4 regions of the Streptomyces sp. NBC_00704 genome follow, and region 1 is predicted to be linked to each of the others. Evidence: riboswitches for the same ligand, from Rfam matches in the RefSeq annotation. Region 1 holds a riboswitch; each other region holds the start of a gene.

Region 1 (5,423 bases):
ACTGGGCCGCCTGATAGCCCGTCAACCGGGGGGCGCCGTCCGTGTAGTCGTGCAGGGGGGTGAGGGTGACGCTCCGCGTGTGGATGTCCCGCTCGGCGACGCCCTGGGCGCGGACGGCTGCCAGCAGCGCGGCGGCGGCCTGGTTCTGCGCGTCCAGGGCGGACTGCGAGGTCTTGGCGGAGGTCTCGACCCCGGCCCCGACGACCGCGAGGTCGGGCGGCGCGCTCGCGCTGCCCTCCCCGGTCACCGTCACGGTCGCGGGCGCGGGCACGGAGGAAGCGGGATCCGGCGCGGGAACAGGAGTGGGCTCGGGGGCCGGAGCGGACTCGGGGGCCGGAGCGGACTCGGGGGCCGGAGCGGACTCGGGGGCCGGAGCGGACTCGGGGGCCGGAGCGGGCTCGGGGACGGGCGTGGGCTCGGCTTGCGCGGGCCGGGGTGCGGCCGCCGGGCGGGCGGGCAGCGCGAGCACCGGCGCCGCGCCGAGCGCCGGGACGCCGACGGCGAGCAGACAGACGACGGCCGCGGCGACGGAGCGACGGGAAAGAGGCATGCGGGACCGGTCCTCGGGGGTGTCGGACGTCAGCAGGGAGGCGGGTGCGGTCATCCCAGCACCCGCCCCTCCGCGCGCGGGGACGCCACTCCCGTCCGGTCACCTCACTGGTGGAGCGGCCGGCCGCCTGAGGCCGGCGGCCCGCCGCACCCGCTCGGACCACACCGGTTCGGGCCCACCCGCTCGGGCCGCACCGGCTCGGCGCGTGCCCGCCGGGTGGGGCCGGCCCCTCCGCCCGCGCCCGTCAGGCGACGGCGGAGATCCGCATCCTGATGTCGTCCGGCTTCAGCGCGCCCTTGGCGACCACGTGGTCGCCGGAGGACTCCCCGCGCAGCCGGCGGCCGATCCACGGCACGAGGTACTCGCGCGCCCAGTGGACGTCGTCGCGCCGCACCTCGAGGGTGCCGCGCGGCGGGAGCACCGGCCAGGGCTGCTCCGGGTCGGCCGGCACCTCCAGGCCCAGGACCTGGCCGGCGCGCAGCGCCACGCGCGTGTGCCCCTCCGGGGAGAGGTGCAGCCGGTCGCCGTCCCAGGCCCTGCGGTCCTGCACGGACTTCAGGGACCACAGGTCGAGCACCGGACAGCCGTAGCGGTCGGCGACGGCGCGCACATGTCCGTTGTACGTGGCGATCTTGCCGCGCAGGTGCTTGAGCACGGGGACGCCACGGGTGTCGAAGCCGGTGGTCACCATGACGGTGCCGGCGACGGCGCTCAGGGCCGAGATCGCGCGCTCGAAGCGCTCGGCGACCTCGTCCGGGTCGGTGCCGGGACGGAGGATGTCGTTGCCGCCCGCGCAGAAGGAGACCAGGTCCGGGGCGAGTTCCACGGCCCTGGGGAGCTGGTCCTCCATGATCTGGTCGAGCAGCTTCCCGCGGACCGCGAGGTTGGTGTAGTCGAAGTCGCCCTCGGGCCGCCGGTCCGCGAGGAGGACCGCGAACCGGTCCGCCCAGCCGACGAAGGCCCCGTCCGGGCCCGGGTCGCCTACGCCCTCGGTGAAGCTGTCCCCCACCGCCACGTACGACCCGATCACTGATCTGTTGTCACTCTTCGAATCGTCTGCCACAGCAGTTCATGATTCACCTTCGAATGTGACTTACGCGACCGTAGGCAGGGGTTGACGGTCGGTGAGATAAGCCACTCCTAAAGAGTTTGCCAATCAGGGAATAAGCGATCACGCCGGGACGTCGTTGGTCCGCAGACGGCTCCGTGCGGTGCGGGACCGGTGGCGTGCGGACAGCCCGAAGGCCGGGCCCCGGATCCTTCGATCGGTGGGGGCCCGGCCTTCGGCTGCGTGTCAGGCGGGGTGGCCGGGGGGTCAGCCGACGGAGACGCCGTGCGCGCGCAGGTAGGCGATCGGGTCCACGTCGGAGCCGTAGTCCGGCGTGGTGCGGATCTCGAAGTGCAGGTGCGGACCGGTGACGTTGCCGGTCGCCCCGGAGAGGCCGACCTGCTGGCCCGCGGTCACGGTCTGGCCGGCCGAGACCGAGAGCTGGGAGAGGTGGGCGTACTGGGCGTAGTAGCCGTCGGCGAGCCTGATGACGACCTGGTTGCCGTACGCGCCGCCCCAGCCCGCGGACACGACGGTGCCCGCGCCCACGGCCTTCAGGGTGGTGCCGGTGGGGACGACGAAGTCCGCACCCGTGTGGTAGCCGCTGGACCACATGCTGCCCGACTGGTGGTACGGGGTGCCGATGGCGGCCCCGGACACCGGCAGGACGTAACCGCCGGCGCTGCTCTCGGCGGCCTGGGTCGTCTTCGGGGAGGAGGCCGACGTCTTCGACGCGGAGGACTGCGAAGCCTTCGACGAACCCGACGCGGACGGCGACTTGGGGGACGCGGACCGGGAGGACGACGAGCCGGACGGCTGGTGGGCGCCGGAGGCGGCCTTCTTGCCGATCGACAGCCGGAGGCCGGGGTGGATCAGCGACGGGTCGTCGCCGACGACCGCGCGGTTGTCGCGGTAGAGCCGCTGCCAGCCGCCGCTGACGTTCTGCTCGTCCGCGATCTTCGAGAGGTAGTCGCCGGACCGCACGGTGTACGTCTTCGCGGTGGCGGTCTTGCGGGTCGTCCCGGCGGCCTGGACGGCCTGGACGGCCTTTTCCGGGGCCGTCTGCGTGACGGACTGCGCGGACGTCTGGGCGACCGACCCGGGGGTGGCCGCGTGAGCGCCGGAGGCGCCCATCAGCGGCAGGGCGAGTGCGGCTCCGCCCGTTCCGGCGACGGCTATGGAGCGGGTGAGACGCTGGGCCTTGGGACGGCGGTGCTTACCCTTCGCGGGCATGACGAATTCCTCTCCGGCGCCTGCGAGGTGAGCTGTCGGGTGCGGGCTGGAGATGCCCGGCCGCGCCGAGGCGCGACTTGACCCCTAGCCTGTTCCGGGAACCGGAACAGGCGGTTGTGCCTGTGGGTCCCCCGCTCCTGCCATGCACGGGTGAGTGTGCGGGATCCGGGCGGTGGCAGGATTCGGCGTCCGTCCGGATTGGGGTGGAACGTAAGCGACCCGGACGCACGGAGACAAGCGAAGGTTGCACCGTTCACGCGTTTCTCTTGATCCCCGCCGGGGATCCCCCGTCACCCTGCGTGAAACACGTGCCTCTCCCACCCTCAAGGCACAGGAGAACCACGCGAATTACGTGAACATGACGCGCGACGTACGGTCACGGATATGACGCTGCTCACGTGACGGTTCTCCAGTCCCCCCTATTTCCCGGCGAGTTGGAACGAAGGCTTCAATTCGGACAGAAAGCTCAGATGCGACGCAGTCGGATAACCGTCGCATCGAGGTCACCGCGCAGGCCGACCCGGAGTCCGTGGTGCAGCAGCACCGCACCCCGGTGCACTTCGCCCGTTTCGCGGCATTCGTACGACGCCGTCGGGTCGAGTCCGCGCAGCCGCAGGGCGGGAACGGGCTCGCCGTACCGCTGGGCCTGAAGCCAGGCGAGGACGACGCTCTCGTCGCCGCGCACGTACTGCACGGCGCTCAGCCCGCCCGCCGGAGGGCGCAGCCGGTAGAGGTCGCCCTGCTGCACGAGCGGCCGGATGTCCTTGTAGAGGTCCACCCAGCGACGCGCCTCGGCGAGTTCGTCCTCGCTCCACTCGGAGAGGTCGCCGCCGACGCCGAGGACCCCCGCCATGGCGCTGACGAACCGGAAGCGCAGCGAACTCACCCGGCCGTTGAGCTGGGCGTTGGGGCTGTCGGTGACCCATGCGGCCATGACGCGCGCGGGATGGATCTGACTGAAGCCGTGCTGGATGTCGAGCCGGTCGAGCGGGTCGGTGTTGTCGGAGGTCCACACCTGGTCGGTGCGGCTCATGATGCCGAGGTCGACGCGCCCGCCGCCGCCCGAACAGGACTCGAAGGCGACGCCGGGGTGGGCCTCCCGCAGCCGGTCCAGCAGGCGGTACAGGGCCCGCACGTGGTCGACCCACAGGCGCTGCGGGTAGGCGTCGTCCGGCCAGCCGGCGTCGGTGAAGCAGCGGTTGAAGTCCCACTTGACGTAGTCGATCGGGGCGCTGGAGAGCAGCCCGTGGAGCTGCTCCCAGAGGTACTCCTGGACGTCCTCGCGCGCGAGGTTCAGCATGAGCTGATTGCGGAACTCCGTCCGCTTTCGTCCCGGTTGGAACTGCACCCAGTCGGGGTGCGCCCGGTAGAGGTCGCTGTCCGGGTTGACCATCTCGGGCTCGACCCAGATGCCGAACCGCATGCCCAGGTCGTGCACCTGGTCCGCGAGGGGCTTGAGCCCGTGAGGGAAGCGGTCGGGGTTGGCGTGCCAGTCGCCCAGTCCGGCGTGGTCGCCGGTGCGCGCCCCGAACCAGCCGTCGTCGACGACGAAGAGCTCGACGCCGATCGCCGCGGCCCGCCGCGCGAGGGCCGCCTGCTGCTCCTCGGAGATGTCGAAGTAGGTCGCCTCCCAGGAGTTGAACAGCACCGGCCGGTCCTGCTCGGCGTCCGGGACGACGTGCGCGCGCTGGTAGGCGTGCCAGGCGCGGCTCGCCCCGCCGAAGCCGGCGTCGCTCCACAGGCCCGCGAAGACGGGCGTGGTGAAGGCCTCACCCGCGGCCAGGCGCAGCAGGCCCGAGTCGTCGTATCCGGCCCCGCCGGTGATCTGCACGCGCGCGTCGGGGAGTTGGGCGACGGCGATCCGCCAGGAGCCGGACCAGGCCAGCGCGCAGCCGTAGACCTCGCCGCGCTCCTCGGTGGCGTCGGTGTCGAGGGCGACCCAGGGCAGGTGCTGGTGTCCGGTGTGGCCGCGGCGGCTGCCGATGACCTTCTCGCCGTAGGTGAGCGGGGACCGCGTCAGCCGCGACTCGGCGGCCCAGCGGCCGTGCAGCTGGGACAGCCGCCATGCGTCGCGCAGCGGCAGGGTCCAGGTGGCCGAGTCGGCGCGCAGCAGCTCCAGGGGCGGTTCGCCCTCGTTGCGCACGGTGGCCCACCGCTCGACGACGTCGCCGCGCATCCGATAGTGCAGGGTGAGCGCGAGGCCGGCGTCGCGGAAGCGCAGCCGCAGCTCGTCGCCGTCGCTCTCGTGGGCCTCGAAGGTCCACTCGGTGCCGCGCCGCTCCTCGGTTCGCACGGACAGGGCGGGCCGCACGAAGCGGGGGCCGCCCTCGACCGGGTACTCCTCGTGCCCGTCGAGCGGGGCCTCGAAGGAGGCGCCGCGCTCCTGCGGCGCGAGCGCGGCGAGCGCCTCGGCGTCCGCGAGCGCGATGCGCGGGCCCCAGTGCAGATGGACCAGCTCGGCGGCCTCGGTGAGATGGAGGGCATAGCTGCTCGTGGGCCCCGAAAGGAGCCACGTACGGCCGTTGTCGGCGATCTCGGGCATCAAGCCCCCACTTTCGAACAGGTGCGATCAAACACCGACATCATCGAGTG
Region 2 (5,423 bases), 2.1 Mb from region 1:
TCGGCGTGGCCGGGACCGGGGTCCGCGCCTTGCCAGGGGCCTCGCCCGGCTCCTTGCCCGCGCTCTCGTCGACGGTGGAGTGGTAGACCTCGTTGGACGCGCTGTCGTACCCCCACACGTTCTTGCCGTTATGGATGACGCTGTACTCGGCGGCCCGCTCCAGCAGCGAGACCTTCTGACGGTCCGGGCCGTCGGCCGCGACGCGCAGGGTGTGCGTGCCGGACGCCAGCTCGGTGAGCTTGGCCTGGGGGTCGGCGGACGAGCCGTCGCCGCCCTGCGCCGCTCCGGAGAGCAGCCCGCTCTCCAGCCCGCCGAGGTCGGGCAGCCCGAGGTCGGTGGTGATCTTCACCGTTCCGGACAGCTGCTGCACGTCCGAGGCGGCGATCTTGTCGAGGAGCTGCTGCGCGGTGATCTTCGGCAGGTCGGGGTCGCCGGAGTCGGCGAGTGCCGGGACGAGCCCGATCGTCGCCGCCGCGACACCGATCACGGTGACCGGAACGACGTACCGTGCGGCCTTGCGGCGTCGGAGGCGCAGGTCGTCGGCCTCCCCGCCGGTCGCCTCCCCGCCGGTCATGGTGGCGTCGGATTCCTTCGGTGCCATGTGTGCCTTACCTCCGTCGTCGGCGGCGGCTGGTCGTCTCGCGCTGCGTTCCCCGCCCCAAGCCGCCATTCTCACCCGAATCGGTGAGGAGTGGTGTTTTCGGTAGTCCCCATCTGACCAAATCAGCCGACGACAAGCGTCAACCCGAGGGCTCAACTCCACATACGCCTGCGGTATGACACGACCCTGACGTGAGGGCGACGGCCCGTAGGGGTGTGGGGGTGTGGGGGTCTGGGGGTCTGGGGCTGTGGAGAGCGGGCACCCCGGACGGGACGGGAGGAAGAGCGGACGGCGGGAGAGGAAGCGGGGGCGGCGGGGAGCCAGGGGGAGAGGGGGCGGCGGGGGCGGCGGAGCAGGCGGGGTCAGCCCGCCCGGTGGACCACCGCGTCGCAGAGTTCCATCAGGGCGGCCTTGGCGTCGCACTCCCGCAGCGGCGCCAGCGCGGCGCGCGCGTCCTTGGCGTACCGCACGGTGTCCCGGCGGGCCTGCTCCAGGGCCGGGTGGGCCCGGAGCGCGCCGAGGGCCTCGTCGAGGCGGGCGTCGTCGCTGAGGTCGGAGTCCAGCAGCTCGCACAGCGCGATGTCCTCGGGCAGCGCCAGCCGCGCCGCGCGCTCACGCAGCCGCAGCACCGGCAGCGTGGGCACGCCCTCGCGCAGGTCCGTGCCGGGCGTCTTGCCCGACTCGCGCGAGTCGGACGCGATGTCCAGGACGTCGTCCGCGAGCTGGAACGCGACGCCCAGCCGCTCGCCGTACTGCGTCAGGACGTCGACGACCGTCTCGTCGGCGCCCGACATCATCGCCCCGAACCGGCAGGCCACCGCCACCAGCGAGCCCGTCTTGCCGCCGAGGACGTCGAGGTAGTGATCGACCGGATCCCGGCCGTCCGTCGGACCGGCCGTCTCCAGGATCTGGCCGGTGACCAGCCGCTCGAACGCCTCCGCCTGCACCCGCACCGCCTCCGGGCCGAGGTCGGCCAGGATGTGGGAGGCGCGGGCGAAGAGGAAGTCGCCCGTGAGGACGGCGACGGAGTTCCCCCAGCGGGCGTTGGCGCTGGGCACCCCGCGCCGCACGGCGGCCTCGTCCATCACGTCGTCGTGGTACAGGGTGGCCAGGTGGGTCAGCTCCACCACCACGGCCGACGGCACGACACCCGGCGCGTGCTTGTCCCCGAACTGCGACGCGAGCACCACGAGCAGCGGCCGGAACCGCTTCCCGCCCGCCCGCACGAGGTGCTGTGCCGCCTCCGTGATGAAGGGGACCTCACTCTTGGTGGCCTCGAGCAAGCCTTCCTCGACAGCCGCCAATCCGGCCTGGACATCGGCTTCCAGAGCCTGGTCCCGCACGCTCAGCCCGAACGGCCCGACGACGGTCACGAGGGGTCTCCTGTCTGCTGGTGTCCACTGGCGATTACGCGGTTTGTCGATAGGTCGCTGCCACCACTCAAGTCAGCGTATCCGGTCACGTTTCGATCACCGATAGCCCCCACGTCCCCCGGGCTCGAATGGGCTCGCCCGGGAACCGTCTCCGTCGGGCGGGGCGGCACCGGATTCCACCCGCCGAGTTCCTGATCAGCTCGTACGGTCGGACACCCGCCGGAACACCCATCGGATTGCCCCGGCGCCGCGAATCATGCGGCCGCACGCGGCCACCCCCGGCCACAGACCCGCACAAGCCCGACCACAGACCCGCACACGCCGGACCACACACCCGAACACTCCGGGCCGCAGATCCGCACACACCGGACGCCGGACCCGCACAGGCCGGGTCGCAGATCCCCACCCGCGGACGTCGGACCCGCACCCGCCGGACGACGAACCCGCACACACCCGCCCCGCCGGACGCTCACGCAGGAGCACGGTCCCGCACGCGCGCGCAGGCCCCAGTGCGGGCTCACGCTCCTCACGCGGACCCACACTCCCGCACCTCCCGCCGGACCCGACCCGCACCGATCCACCCCACCCCACCCCGCCCGGCGTGACGACTGTCACGCGCCCCCCTCCGTGACCGTCGCCCACTCCCCGCCCCCGGCGGGACGGTGCCGCCTCCCCGAAAGGGCGGAGCGCCCTTCCGAGGAAGGGCGGAGCGGCTCCCCCCGAGGGACGGCGCGGCGCGACGTGGCGCGACATGGCGGACGACAACTCATCGACATTCGTTTGACGACGAGTTGGGGCTAATGCCCGTTTCGCCGCCCTTGTGGACCCAGGTGAGTTGGCTCACTCCCCGAGACCGGTCACCCCTCGCCCGTCCTTCACCGATTCTCCGCACGCCTCAAGCAAGTTGACCCTTTGCACCCACAAAGGATCAAGCACCCCATAGACCACAGACCAAGGTCAATAGGGGTGATCTGTGAATCCGGTACTTGTTCCGGACATGTGCTCTCGCATACGTTCCCGGCCTGTCGGGCGGACGCCTAATCCTGCCGCCGCCCATGACACCCATCGAGAACGCACGGCAGGAGCGGGGGAACCAGGTAAGTCGCCGCAACGGATGTTCCTGACGTCCCGGATGTTTTCCGGACGTTTCGGGCAGCCCGTCGTGGCTCGGGGTGAAGTCGCGACCGTCAGGACGCGACCGGGCAGCTCCCCGCCCGAACCCGACAGCTCACCTCGCAGGCGCTGGAGAGGAAAACCGTCATGCCCGCTGCTGCTCACCGCCGCACCCGCACCGCCCGCCTCGCCCGCAAGCTCGCCGTCGCCGGCACCGGAGTCGCCGTGCTGGCACTCCCGCTGATCGGCGCCACCACCGCCTCCGCCGCGACCCCGACCGTCGCGACCGCCACCAGCCTGGGGTACTCCAACAACCTCGACGGGTGGATCCGCGCCTCGCTGCACGTCATGTCGCAGCACGGCATCCCGGGGACGTACAACGGCATCTACCGCAACGTCATCCGCGAGTCGTCCGGCAACCCCTACGCCATCAACCTGTGGGACTCCAACGCGGCCGCGGGCATTCCCTCCAAGGGACTGCTCCAGGTCATCGACCCGACCTTCCGCGCCTACCACGTCGACGGCACGTCCTGGGACTCCTACGACCCGGTCGCGAACATCACCGCCGCCTGCAACTACGCGGCCGCCCGCTACGGCTCCATCGACAACGTCTTCAGCGCGTACTGACAGCCGGCCCCCGGCACTCGGCTCCCGGCACTCGGCCCCCGGCGCGTTCGCGCGTGACACATGACGCCTGACACCTGACGTCCGGCGCGTGAACAACGCATCGAGCGCCGGGCGCACCGCCCGTGCCGAGCGCGCGGGGCCCGGCTCAGGGAAACAGTCTTTCGAGGACGACGGCCACGCCGTCGTCCTCGTTCGACGTCGTGACCTCGTCGGCCATCGCCTTGAGTTCCGGGTGCGCGTTGGCCATCGCGACACCGCGCGCCGCCCAGTCGAACATCGGGATGTCGTTGGGCATGTCCCCGAAGGCGACGGTGTCCTCGGGCCGCAGCCCCAGGTGTTCGGCGGCCAGCGCCAGCCCGGTCGCCTTGGTGACCCCGCAGGGCTGGAGTTCCACCGTGCCCGGCCCCGACATGGTGACCGTGGCGAGCGAGCCGACCACCGAGCGGGCCGTCGCCGCCAACTCGTCGTCGGACAGGAACGGGTGGCGCAGCAGCACCTTGCTGATCGGCTCGCACCACAGGTCGTCGCGGCGGGCGACGCGCAGAGCGGGCAGCGTGGGGTGCGGCATCCGGTAGCCCGGCTCGATGAGCGTCAGCCCGTCGACGCCGTCCTGGTCGACGGCCGCGTACAGCTGCCCGACCTCCGCCTCGATCTTGCCGAGCGCCGTCTCGGCCAGCTCCCGGTCCAGGGTGACCGACCACAGCAGACGGTCCGCGCCGGCGTCGTACAGCTGCGCGCCCTGTCCGCACACCGCGAGCCCCCTGCTGTGCAGACGGTCGAGCAGCGGCCGCACGCGGGGCGCGGGACGTCCCGTCACCACCAGGTGGCGTGCACCGGCGGCCGCCACCCGCGCGAGCGCGTCGAGGGACCGGTCGGAGAAGGTGTCGTCGCCGCGGAGCAGCGTTCCGTCCAGGTCGGTGGCGATGAGGGAGTACGCGGTGCGCGCGGCATATGCGGTGGGTGCGGCCATGATCAGAGAATACGGACCCCGCACCGCCCTGGTTCGACGGGAACCGAACAGCGACCGGGTCCGGTCCGGTTCTGCCAACTCCCCTTCGGCGACTGACCGTCGGTGGTTGACGACCGGCTCGAAGAAGCGCCTTCCGGCACCCGCCCGGCCGGGGCGTCGCGTGGTCCGCCGCGCCCGCAGCGCCTCCCCCACCTCCCCCGCCACCGCCGGCGCGTCCGTCCGGGCCGCCTCGACGGGCCCGCCCCCGTGCCGCTTCCCCGAGGTCGGCCGTAACGTGTGGCCCGGCTCGGCGCACCCGCGGCATCCGCGCGGAATCGGCGGGCTCACCTGGCGAGCACCACAGAGCGCACGAACACGAAAGAGAGGCAGTACCCGATGCCCCCCTTCGACCTTGCCGAGGGCGATCCCTTCGGTCCGCACAACCTGCCGTACGGCGTCTTCTCGCTGCCGGGCTCCACCGAGCGGACCGTCGGCGTCCGCCTCGGCGACCACGTCCTCGACGCGGGTGCGGCGGCCCGCGCGCTCGGCTCGTCCCACGCCGCGCTGCTCGCGGCGCCGACCCTCAACCCGCTGATGGCGGCGGGCCGTCCGGTCTGGACGCAGGTGCGTCGCGAGCTGACGGAGTGGGTGACGAGCCCGGCGCACCGAGCCACCGTCGAACCGCTCTTCCGGCCCCTGTCCGCCGTGACACTGCACCTCCCCTTCCAGGTCGCCGACTACGTCGACTTCTACTCCTCCG
Region 3 (5,423 bases), 3.6 Mb from region 1:
GCCCCGCCGGGTCGCCGAGTTCGCGCCCCGGGTGCAGGAGCTGACCGATCAGCTGCTGGACCGGTTCGCGGAGCGGGGCGAGGCCGACCTGATCCACGACTTCGCCTTCCCGCTGCCCATCTACGCCATCTGCGACCTGCTGGGCGTCCCGCGCGAGGACCAGGACGACTTCCGGGACTGGGCGGGCATGATGATCCGGCACGGCGGCGGGCCGCGTGGCGGGGTCGCGCGGTCGGTGAAGAAGATGCGCGGCTATCTGCTGGAGCTCATCCACCGCAAGCGCGCGGAGCTGCCCGCTCGGCCGGCGCCGGGCGAGGACCTCATCTCCGGTCTCATCCGCGCCTCCGACCAGGGTGAGCACCTCACCGAGAACGAGGCCGCCGCCATGGCGTTCATCCTGCTGTTCGCGGGTTTCGAGACGACGGTGAACCTCATCGGCAACGGCGCCTACGCCCTCCTCACCCACCCCGAGCAGCGTGCGCGCCTGCAGAGGTCGCTCGCCGGGGACGACGGCGAGCCCTCCCTGCTGGAGACGGGCATCGAGGAACTCCTGCGCTACGACGGGCCCGTGGAACTGGCGACCTGGCGGTTCGCGACCGAGCCGCTGCGGATCGGCGGGCAGGACATCGCGCCGGGCGACCCCGTCCTCGTCGTCCTCGCGGCGGCGGACCGCGACCCGGCGCGGTTCGCGGACCCCGATGTGCTGGATCTGTCCCGTCGTGACAACCAGCACCTCGGCTACGGCCACGGCATCCACTACTGCCTGGGCGCCCCGCTGGCCCGGCTGGAGGGACGGACCGCGCTCGCCACTCTCCTCACACGGCTGCCCGATCTCCGACTGGCGGCGGATCCGGCCGAGTTGAGGTGGCGGGGCGGGCTCATCATGCGCGGGCTGCGGACGTTGCCGGTGGAGTTCGCTCCGGAACGTTCCGGCTCCGGACAGGCCCGGATCTGAGCGAAAGTCAGCCGGAGTGTGACCGTTCTACGGAGCAAAGGTGACCGGTCCTCAACTCTGTGATCTTCACGTGATCTGCGCGGCATGAACTTGTGACAAGTGATCGTCTGCCTATACGTTCACTCGTCAGCGCGACGGGCCGGTCTCGGACGCCGCGCCGGTCACTGCTGTCCACAGAAAGGCCCTCGCATGCTCTCCGGGAACGGTCGGCACCGTCGCCCCCGTCAGGCTCCGGCCCTCCTCGTCGCGGCCGGGGTGACCGGTTCGGCCATCGCCATCCCGCTGCTGGCCGCCTCCGGCGCCAGCGCCGCCGACGGCACGGTGTGGGACAAGGTGGCGCAGTGCGAGACCGGCGGCTCGTGGAGCGCCGACAAGGGCGACGGCGAGCTCGGCGGTCTGAGCCTCAGCCAGAAGGACTGGGAGACGTACGGGGGGCTCGACTACGCGACCCGTCCCGACCTGGCCAGCCGCAACCAGCAGATCGCGGTGGCGCAGAAGGTGCTCGCGGCGCAGGGCATCGGCGCGTGGGGGACCTGCGGGCTGACGTCCGGCCTCACCAAGGCGAACGGCGCGCTGCCCGTGGACACCGGCCTGGCGGACGACTCCTCCGGCTCGGCCTCCTCCGGACTGTCCGATCTGTCCCGAGGGCTGTCCGGATCGTCCGGTTCCGGGTCGTCGGACTCGACGGGCTCCACCGGCGGTGCGGACGGTTCGGGTGACGGCTCGTCCGGCGCGGACGGATCGTCCGACTCGTCCGACTCGACCACCGATCCCAGCGGTTCGCCCTCGGAGTCCGCTTCCTCCTCTTCCTCGGCTTCATCCTCTTCGTCCCCTTCGGCCTCTTCCTCCGCCGCGGGTGACTCCACCGGCTCCGCCGCGGGCAAGGGGGCGGGTGCTGCGGGCGACGGATCCTCCACGGTCACCCCGGAAGTGAACGAGTCGGACAATTCGGGCCAGGATGTGGGCTCTTGGAGTCTCGTCGACACCGGCTCCCTCGGCGCCGGCCGGCACCGCGGGCCCACCGCCGACGAGGACACGGCCAAGAGCGCCACGAACGTCGCGCCGAGCGGCACCGCCCCCGCCACCGCCGGCCGGCACGCCGCGGCCACCTACGTCGTCCAGGAGGGGGACTCGCTCGCGTCCATCGCCGACTCCCTTGGCCTCGACGGCGGATGGCGCGGCCTGTACGCCGAGAACAAGGACCTCATCGGCGGCGACCCGAGCGACATCGCGCCCGGTCAGACCCTCGACACAGGGGCCTAATAGGGCGCAAAACCCGGTAAATACAGCGGGAGTTCACGTCACGCTTCGCGCCGAATGTCCGGTTTGGTGAAAGTGTGGGATGAGTCTCAGAAGCCCTGATCGTCTTTGAAATTCGGCGGATCACGTGTCTACGGTCGAGGCCGCTCGGCAACCCGAGCCCCGGCCGTCGCAACGCCGAATCCTGCCAGCGGCAGTCCGGGAACAGTCGTCGCGTCAAGCGCCGTAGGCAGGAGCGGGGGACCCAAGGTAAGCGCCGGGACCGGCTGTAGAGGCTGGATCCGGCTTGGGGTGAAGTCACCCCTCCGGGAAGCGATCGCTTCCGTGGAGGAGTGACCGGGCAACTCACACGGCCCGAACCCGACAGCTCACCTCGCAGGCGTCGGTGAGGGGATCCACCATGCTGTTTTCCGCCAAGGGCAAGCACCGTCGTCCGTCCAAGGCCACCCGCGCCGCCGCTCTGGCCGGCGTCACCGGTGTCGCCATCGCCGCCCCGCTGATGGCGGCCGGCAGCGCCTCCGCCGCCACCGCCTCCGAGTGGGACACGGTCGCCCAGTGCGAGTCCGGCGGCAACTGGTCCATCAACACCGGCAACGGCTACTACGGCGGCCTTCAGTTCTCCGCCTCCACCTGGGCCGCGTACGGCGGCACGCAGTACGCCGCGCAGGCCAACCAGGCCTCCAAGTCGCAGCAGATCTCCGTCGCCGAGAAGGTGCTCGCCTCCCAGGGCAAGGGCGCCTGGCCGGTGTGCGGCACGGGCCTGTCCGGCGCCTCGTACAACGGCGGCTCCGACTCCTCGAACTCCTCCGGTTCGTCCAGCTCCTCCAACTCCTCGGACAGCGGCAGCAGCGCCCGCTCGACCGAGAAGCAGAGCGCCTCGCGCTCCACCGACCGTCCGGCCGCCACCAAGAAGTCCAAGACGGTCACCACCCCGACCGGCAAGAAGGTCAAGAAGGGCGACGGCGAGTACAAGGTCGTCAAGGGCGACACCCTCAGCTCCATCGCCGAGAAGCACAAGGTCAAGGGCGGCTGGCACAAGCTGTTCGAGCTGAACAAGGACATCGTCGAGGACGCGAACCTCATCTTCCCGGGCCAGCAGCTGCACCTGAAGTGACAGCCGGCTCCCCGGGAAGCCACAGCTCTCCCACGGCCGAGGCCCGCACACTTCGGGCCTGACGAGGTCCTGATGAAGGCCTGGCGAGGGCCTCATGAGGACCCGGTGAGGGCCGCCCCCGTCCCCACGGGCTCCCCGCTCCGGTGCGTGTTCCCCCGTACGCACCGGAGCGGGGTTTCTCTTTGTCCGGACGCCCGTCCGCGGGCCCCCGTCGGCCTTTCTCGGCCACCCCCTTTGTTCCGGGCGTGAACAATGGGTACGGTCTGTCTGTCCACGGGACGGTCGGTCGGCTGCCGACGGCCCGGGGACGGTTAGGCTCTAGTCGCAAGGCCCGCCGCGGTCCGTCACGGCCCGCGGGCCCCGCACAACCAGCGTCACATCCCAAGAAGGAGATGCTCGTGCCGTCCATCGACGTCGTCGTAGCCCGGGAAATCCTGGACTCCCGAGGCAACCCCACGGTCGAGGTCGAGGTCGGCCTCGACGACGGCAGCACGGGTCGTGCCGCCGTACCGTCCGGCGCTTCCACCGGCGCCTTCGAGGCCGTCGAGCTCCGCGACGGCGACCCCAACCGCTACCACGGCAAGGGTGTCGAGAAAGCCGTCCTCGCCGTCATCGAGCAGATCGGCCCGGAGCTCGTCGGCTACGACGCCACCGAGCAGCGCCTGATCGACCAGGCCATGTTCGACCTGGACGCCACCGACAACAAGGGCTCCCTCGGCGCCAACGCCATCCTCGGCGTCTCGCTCGCCGTCGCCCACGCCGCCTCCGAGGCCAGCGACCTGCCGCTGTTCCGCTACCTGGGCGGCCCGAACGCGCACCTGCTGCCCGTTCCGATGATGAACATCCTGAACGGCGGCTCGCACGCCGACTCCAACGTGGACATCCAGGAGTTCATGATCGCCCCGATCGGCGCGGAGTCCTTCTCCGAGGCGCTGCGCTGGGGCGCCGAGGTCTACCACACCCTCAAGAAGGTGCTGAAGACCAAGGGCCTGTCCACCGGTCTCGGCGACGAGGGCGGCTTCGCCCCGAACCTGGAGTCCAACCGCGCCGCGCTCGACCTCATCATCGAGGCCATCCAGCAGGCCGGTTACGTCCCCGGCGAGCAGATCGCGCTCGCCCTCGACGTGGCCGCGTCCGAGTTCTACAAGGACGGCGCGTACGAGTTCGAGGGCAAGTCCCGCTCGGCCGCCGAGATGACCGAGTACTACGAGGAGCTCGTCTCCGCGTATCCGCTGGTCTCCATCGAGGACCCGCTGTTCGAGGACGACTGGGCCGGCTGGAAGGTCATCACCGACAAGCTGGGCGACAAGGTCCAGATCGTCGGCGACGACCTCTTCGTCACCAACCCCGAGCGCCTCGCCCGCGGCATCGAGGAGGGCTCCGCGAACGCCCTGCTCGTCAAGGTCAACCAGATCGGCTCGCTGACCGAGACGCTGGACGCCGTCGAGATGGCCCAGCGCAACGGCTTCAAGTGCATGATGTCCCACCGCTCCGGCGAGACCGAGGACGTCACCATCGCCGACCTCGCCGTCGCGGTGAACTGCGGCCAGATCAAGACCGGCGCCCCGGCCCGCTCGGACCGCGTCGCCAAGTACAACCAGCTGCTGCGCATCGAGGAGATCCTCGACGACGCCGCCGTGTACGCCGGCCGCAGCGCCTTCCCCCGGTTCCGCTCCGCGAACCAGTAGGACAGGCCCAAGGCGCGGCAGCGGCGCGGCGCCGACCCCACGGGTCAAGGCTCCGCCAGTCGTACGTACGTCCCCGTACTCGGTCCCGTACCGTGTGCGGGGACGTACGCACGTGAAGGGGAGGCGGAGCACATGCCCGTGAGGGACCGGGACCGGTTCTCCACCGCGACCAGGATCAAGCTGCTCGGCGAGCAGACCGCGGCCCGGGTCTACCGCTCCCAGACGAAGCGCCAGGCCCGCCGCTCACGGCTCACCGGGCGCGCCGCCCTGCTGGCGCTCGTCCTGTGCACGCTGATCGTGGCCCTGGCCTACCCGATGCGCCAGTACGTCTCCCAGCGCGCCGAGGTGGCCGATCTGCAACGCGAGAAGCAGCAGGCCGGCGAGCGCGTGCGGCAGCTGCGCGACC
Region 4 (5,423 bases), 3.0 Mb from region 1:
CGGCCGTCGAGGTGCTCGGGCTCGCCCGTCCGCTGCTGGACGACCCCGCGTCTCCGTACACCGAGGTGCGGTACGCCGGTCTGCGGCTCGCGGAGTGCCTGGCCGACGCCCTGCGCGTCGCGGAGTCCCGGGGTTCGCGCCTGCCCGCGCCGGACGCCGGAGGCGTCAGACCGCGCTGAGGCCGGTGAGGGAGGCCAGCGGCAGGGTGTGCTGGGTCTGGAGGACCTTCGCGCGCAGGTAGCGCACGTTGTGCGGGGTGGTGAAGACGCCGGTGGGCACGCGGTCGTGGACGTCGATGCCCAGGCCCCGCAACTGCTCGGCCTTGTCGGGGTTGTTGGACAGCAGGTCCAGGCTGGTGATGCCGAGGGCGCGCAGCATCTGGGCGGCGGCCGTGTAGTCGCGGTCGTCCTCGGGCAGGCCGAGGGCGGCATTCGCGGCGTAGGTGTCCAGGCCCTGGTCCTGGAGTGCGTACGCGTCGAGCTTGTTGTAGAGGCCGATGCCGCGCCCCTCCTGGCGGAGGTAGAGCAGGACGCCGCCCGTCGCCGCTATCCGCTCGACGGCCTCGCGCAGTTGGGGGCCGCAGTCGCAGCGGGCGGAGCCGAACGCGTCGCCGGTGAGGCATTCGGAGTGCAGCCGGACCAGCGGGGTGGCGCCGGGCGCGGGGTCGCCGAGCACGACGGCGACGTGCTCCAGGCTGTCGGTCAGCCCGTGGAAGGTGACGAGTTCGGCGTCGACCGAGTAGCCGTCGTGGAAGCGCAGCGGAACCCGGACGCGGGCGCGCGGGGTGGCGGCGGGGGTGTCGGGCATGCGGGTCTCCCGGGTCCGGGGGCGAATGACGTGGTGATGCGGTGATGCGGTGATGCCGTGATGCGGTGGTGCCGTGTCGGCTACTGCTTCAGATTTGAAGCACATCCGACGAGACGAGACCCTACCCCATGCTTGAAATTTGAAGCAACGGTCGTGTGACGCGGCTCACTGCGTCCCGGAGCAGGGCGTCGAACGCCGGCGCCAGGGGAGGTCCTCGGGCGCCGCCTCGTTCTCCCCGTCGCCCTGGAACCCCCGGGCGACCTGCGTGAAGATCTCCTCCAACTGCCCCACCTGCTCGGGGGTGAGCCGGTCGAACAGGGCGGCCCGGACGGTCGCGACATGGCCGGGGGCCGCGTCCCGCAGCACCGCCATGCCCTCGTCGGTCAGCGCCGCGACGGTGCCGCGCTTGTCCCAGCGGCACTCCTCGCGCCTCACCAGCCCGTCCTTCTCCAGCCGGGACACCGCGTAGGTCAGCCGGCTGCGGGTGATCTTCAGCCGCTCCGCGAGATCGGTCATCCGCAGCCGCCGCTCCGGGGTCTCGGAGAGGTTGGCGAGGATGGAGTAGTACGGGTGGGGCATGCCCGCGTCCTGCTGGAGCTGCCGGTCGATCGCGTCCTCCAGCAGGAGGTAGCCGGCAACGTACGCGCGCCAGGCGCGCTGCTCCTCGGGGGTGAGCCAGCGGGTCGTCATGCCCCCAGTGTAGGTTTGTTTCAAACTTGAACCAAGATCGCCGTCGGAAGACATAGCCCGGGAGCACGTCGATGCCGTACCCGTACGTCCTGCTGTCCGCCGCCGTCTCCCTCGACGGCTACCTGGACGACACCGGCCCCGAGCGGCTGCTGCTCTCGAGCCCCGCCGACTTCGACCGCGTCGACGCCGTACGGGCCTCCGTGGACGCCGTCCTCATCGGCGCCGGCACGATCCGCGCCGACAACCCCCGCCTCCTCGTGAACTCCCCCGAGCGCCGCGCCGCCCGCGTCGCCGCCGGACGGCCCCCGTACCCCCTCAAGGTCACCGTCAGCGGCTCCGGCGACCTGGACCCCGACGCGAACTTCTGGCACACGGGCGGCGCGAAGGCCCTGTACACGACGGACAAGGGCGCCGAACGGGCCCGCGCGCTCGGCATCGCCGCCGACCTCGTCCCGCTCGGCCCCGAACTGGACTGGCGCCGCCTCCTCACCCACCTCCACGACGAACTCGGCGTGCGACGCCTCATGGTCGAGGGCGGCGGAACCGTCCACACCCAGCTGCTCTTGCAGGGGCTCGCCGACGAACTCCAGCTCGTCCTCGCCCCGCTGTTCGTGGGCGACCCGGACGCGCCCCGCCTCTTCGGGCCCGGCGGCTACCAGGGCGGACGCCTGCGCCTGGTGGAGACCCGGCGCATCGAGGACGTCGTCCTGCACCGCTACGAGCCCACCGCCCCCGGCGCCGGACCGCTCGCCGCCGCGGCCGACCGGCACTGGCTCGCCCTGGCCTGCGAGCTGGCCGCCCAGTGCCCGCCCTCGGACACGGCGTTCAGCGTCGGCGCGGTGATCGTCGCCGCCGACGGGACGGAACTCGCCCGCGGGCACTCCCGCGAGGCCGGCGACCCGCTCGCGCACGCCGAGGAGGCCGCCCTCGCCAAGCTCGGCCCCGCCGACCCGCGCCTGCGCACGGCCACCGTCTACAGCAGCCTCGAACCCTGCGCCCGCCGCTCCTCCCGGCCCGCCCCCTGCGCCCGGCTCATCCTCGACGCGGGCGTGCGCCGGGTGGTCACGGCCTGGCGGGAGCCGGACACCTTCGTGACCGAGGCGGACGGCGCCGGTCTGCTGACGGCCGCGGGCGTCGACGTCCTCCTCCTGCCGGAGTACGAGGAGCGGGCGAAGGCCCCCAACCGGCACCTGGTGTGAGGCGCCCTGATGTGAGGCGTCCGGGAGCGTGGTCATCGGGGCCCCGGAAGTAGCGTAGACTGGAGTCACAACGACGCGGGGTGGAGCAGCTCGGTAGCTCGCTGGGCTCATAACCCAGAGGTCGCAGGTTCAAATCCTGTCCCCGCTACTGAAGGCCGAGGGCCGGAATCCGAAAGGGTTCCGGCCCTCGGTGCGTTTCCCCCGAACCTCCCCCTCACGGTGCGTGACCGTACGGCCGCCCTGTGCACGGGTGCTGAGTCGCCGTCAGAACGCCTGTGGCCACGGGGGCGTGCGAGGCCGGGGTCAACTCGCCCGTTTTCGGCCGCTGATGGCCTGAAAGTCCAGGTCGGAAATGTTGTTGATCAAGCAGAAGAGCTTGGAAACCCACCCCCGGGTCTATTAACGTTCGATAACGCAGCGCGGCCGTCCCAGCCGGCACCAGAGCCGGCTCCGTGCGCACGCGCCGAATCCCGCAAGGGAACCGGGGAACCACCACCTTGGGGTGAATCACGCGGAAGCCGTCGTGAACTCGCAGAGTCCACGACCGGTATACGCGCGTAGGAGACCTTCCCGCTCCGAACCCGTCAGCTAACCCGGTAGGCGACGGAAGGAAAGGAGCGCGCCCTCGTGGCGTCCAACCCGCCTGCCCCCGAGGCCCCGTACGCGCCGAGCCAGTGGTCCGCCGACTCCTTCGGCTACGGCGACCACCGCACCGACGAGGGTCCCTGGGAGGAGTGGAACCCCACCGCGGACTCCGTCCGCCCGGTCCGGGGCAAGCACCGGGTCGCCAAGCAGCGCGGCGGCGGGTTCGCCCGCAGCTCCACCGTCCTCGGCGTCGGCGTCATAGCCGCGGTCAGCGCGGGCGGGATGGCCAGCGCCAACACCGGCAAGGCCCCGGTCTCCATCTCGATACCGGACCTGCCGAACGTCGGCTCCCTCATCTCCGACGACGAACCCGCCCCGGAGACCGCGTCCGCCCTGAGCGCCTTCGGGTCCGAGACCGCCGTCGACACCACCGACGCCGACGACAGCGGCGCCGCCGACGCGGGCGAGGCCCTGCGCAGCCGGATCATGGCGCAGGTCGAGTCGCAGCACACCCAGTACGAGGTCAAGGCGGCGGCCGACGCGAAGAAGGCCGAGGCCGACGCCGTCGCCAAGGCCGAGAAGGAAGCGCGCGCCAAGGCCGCCGCCGCGAAGAAGAAGGCCGCCGAGGAAGCCGCCGAGAAGGCCGAGGCCGCGCGTCTCGCCGAGCTGGCCAAGCAGTACACGCTGCCGACCTCCTCGTACACGATCACCTCGACCTTCGGGCAGGCCGGCTCCCTCTGGTCCTCCGGCTACCACACCGGTCTCGACTTCGCCGCGCCCACCGGCACCCTCATCAAGGCTGTCCACAGCGCCACCGTCACCGAGGCGGGCTGGGCCGGTTCCTACGGCTACCGCACCATCCTCACTCTGGACGACGGCACCGAGCTGTGGTTCTGCCACCAGTCGTCGATCAACGTCAGCGTCGGCCAGAAAGTGGCCACCGGTGACGTGATCGGCCGCGTGGGCGCGACCGGCAACGTCACCGGCGCCCACCTCCACCTCGAGGTGCACCCGGACGGCAACCCCACCGGCATCGACCCGGCGGCCTGGCTGCGCGGCAAGGGCCTCAACCCCTGAGACACCCCTGGGGCGCCCGTCCGGAACGTCCCTGAGGATGTGCCCGACGGGCGCCCTGGGACGGGCGCCCTGGAGCATGTGGCGCGGCACGCCGCCGAGTACACGCCGCCGAGTACACCCCTGAAGCCGCGCCGGGCAGACCCGGTCGTGCCGGGTGCGGCGCGGCTGTTCACATGTTCTTCGCGGTACGGGCGGAATGGGCGCGGGCGTGGTGACCGTTGAGTTGAACCATGACTGTTCTGCGCACTCTCGGCTCCTCCGACCTCGAGGTCTTCCCGCTCGCCCTCGGCGGCAACGTCTTCGGCTGGACGGCGGACGAGGCGGCCTCCTTCGCCGTGCTCGACGCCTACGCGGCCGCCGGCGGCAACTTCGTCGACACCGCCGACTCCTACTCCGCCTGGGTCGACGGCAACTCGGGCGGTGAGTCCGAGATCGTCATCGGCAGGTGGGTGAAGGCGCGGGGCAACCGCGACGACGTGGTCATCGCCACCAAGGTGAGCCAGCACCCCGAGTTCCCCGGCCTGTCCGCCGACAACATCAAGGCCGCCGCCGACGCCTCCCTCCGCCGGCTGGGCACCGACCGCATCGACCTCTACTACACCCACTTCGACAAGACCGAGGTGCCGGTCGAGGAGATCGTCGGCGCGCTCGACGAGCTGGTGCGGGCGGGCAAGGTGCGGCACATCGCCGCCTCCAACATCTCTCCCGAGCGCCTCCAGGAGTCCCTGGAGTTCTCCGACCGCGAGGGCCTGGCCCGGTACGTCGCCCTCCAGCCCCACTACAACCTGGTCTCGCGCGACACCTACGAGGGCGGCCTCCAGGACGTCGCCGCCCGCTTCGGCCTCGCCGCCGTCCCGTACTTCGCGCTGGCCTCCGGCTTCCTCACCGGCAAGTACCGGCCCGGCACGACCGTGCGGAGCGCCCGTTCCGGCAGCGCCGCCAAGCACCTCGACACGGAGCGGGGACGCCGGGTCCTGAGCGCCCTGGACGAGGTCGCCCGGGCCCACGACGCCGAGGTCGCCACGGTCGCCCTGGCCTGGCTCGCCGCGCAGCCGACGGTGGCCG

The links. A riboswitch is a leader RNA that binds a small molecule or an ion and turns the genes downstream of it on or off. The one in region 1 is predicted to bind cyclic di-AMP.
Region 2: another riboswitch for cyclic di-AMP. It lies ahead of OG802_RS20830 (transglycosylase SLT domain-containing protein); the one in region 1 lies ahead of OG802_RS29950 (M23 family metallopeptidase).
Region 3: another riboswitch for cyclic di-AMP. It lies ahead of OG802_RS14415 (transglycosylase family protein); the one in region 1 lies ahead of OG802_RS29950 (M23 family metallopeptidase).
Region 4: another riboswitch for cyclic di-AMP. It lies ahead of OG802_RS16840 (M23 family metallopeptidase); the one in region 1 lies ahead of OG802_RS29950 (M23 family metallopeptidase).

What each region holds. Positions count from the first base shown of each region.
Region 1 covers NZ_CP109000.1:6,899,358-6,904,780, reverse strand. The annotation lists gene OG802_RS29960 (SIMPL domain-containing protein) at 1-604, opposite strand, end outside; gene OG802_RS29955 (SGNH/GDSL hydrolase family protein) at 795-1,580, opposite strand; gene OG802_RS29950 (M23 family metallopeptidase) at 1,866-2,831, opposite strand; cyclic di-AMP (ydaO/yuaA leader) riboswitch at 2,836-3,013, opposite strand; gene OG802_RS29945 (alpha-galactosidase) at 3,298-5,373, opposite strand.
Region 2 covers NZ_CP109000.1:4,757,945-4,763,367, reverse strand. The annotation lists gene OG802_RS20840 (LolA family protein) at 1-601, opposite strand, end outside; gene OG802_RS20835 (polyprenyl synthetase family protein) at 964-1,974, opposite strand; cyclic di-AMP (ydaO/yuaA leader) riboswitch at 3,015-3,231, shown strand; gene OG802_RS20830 (transglycosylase SLT domain-containing protein) at 3,235-3,714, shown strand; gene OG802_RS20825 (HAD family hydrolase) at 3,860-4,684, opposite strand; gene fahA (fumarylacetoacetase) at 5,060-5,423, shown strand, end outside.
Region 3 covers NZ_CP109000.1:3,306,604-3,312,026, reverse strand. The annotation lists gene OG802_RS14425 (cytochrome P450 family protein) at 1-955, shown strand, start outside; gene OG802_RS14420 (transglycosylase family protein) at 1,145-2,218, shown strand; cyclic di-AMP (ydaO/yuaA leader) riboswitch at 2,427-2,612, shown strand; gene OG802_RS14415 (transglycosylase family protein) at 2,616-3,329, shown strand; gene eno (phosphopyruvate hydratase) at 3,722-5,017, shown strand; gene OG802_RS14405 (FtsB family cell division protein) at 5,150-5,423, shown strand, end outside.
Region 4 covers NZ_CP109000.1:3,875,620-3,881,042, reverse strand. The annotation lists gene OG802_RS16865 (hypothetical protein) at 1-179, shown strand, start outside; gene OG802_RS16860 (GTP cyclohydrolase II) at 166-807, opposite strand; gene OG802_RS16855 (MarR family winged helix-turn-helix transcriptional regulator) at 973-1,497, opposite strand; gene OG802_RS16850 (dihydrofolate reductase family protein) at 1,569-2,696, shown strand; tRNA gene OG802_RS16845 (tRNA-Met) at 2,771-2,844, shown strand; cyclic di-AMP (ydaO/yuaA leader) riboswitch at 3,148-3,314, shown strand; gene OG802_RS16840 (M23 family metallopeptidase) at 3,324-4,358, shown strand; gene OG802_RS16835 (aldo/keto reductase) at 4,589-5,423, shown strand, end outside.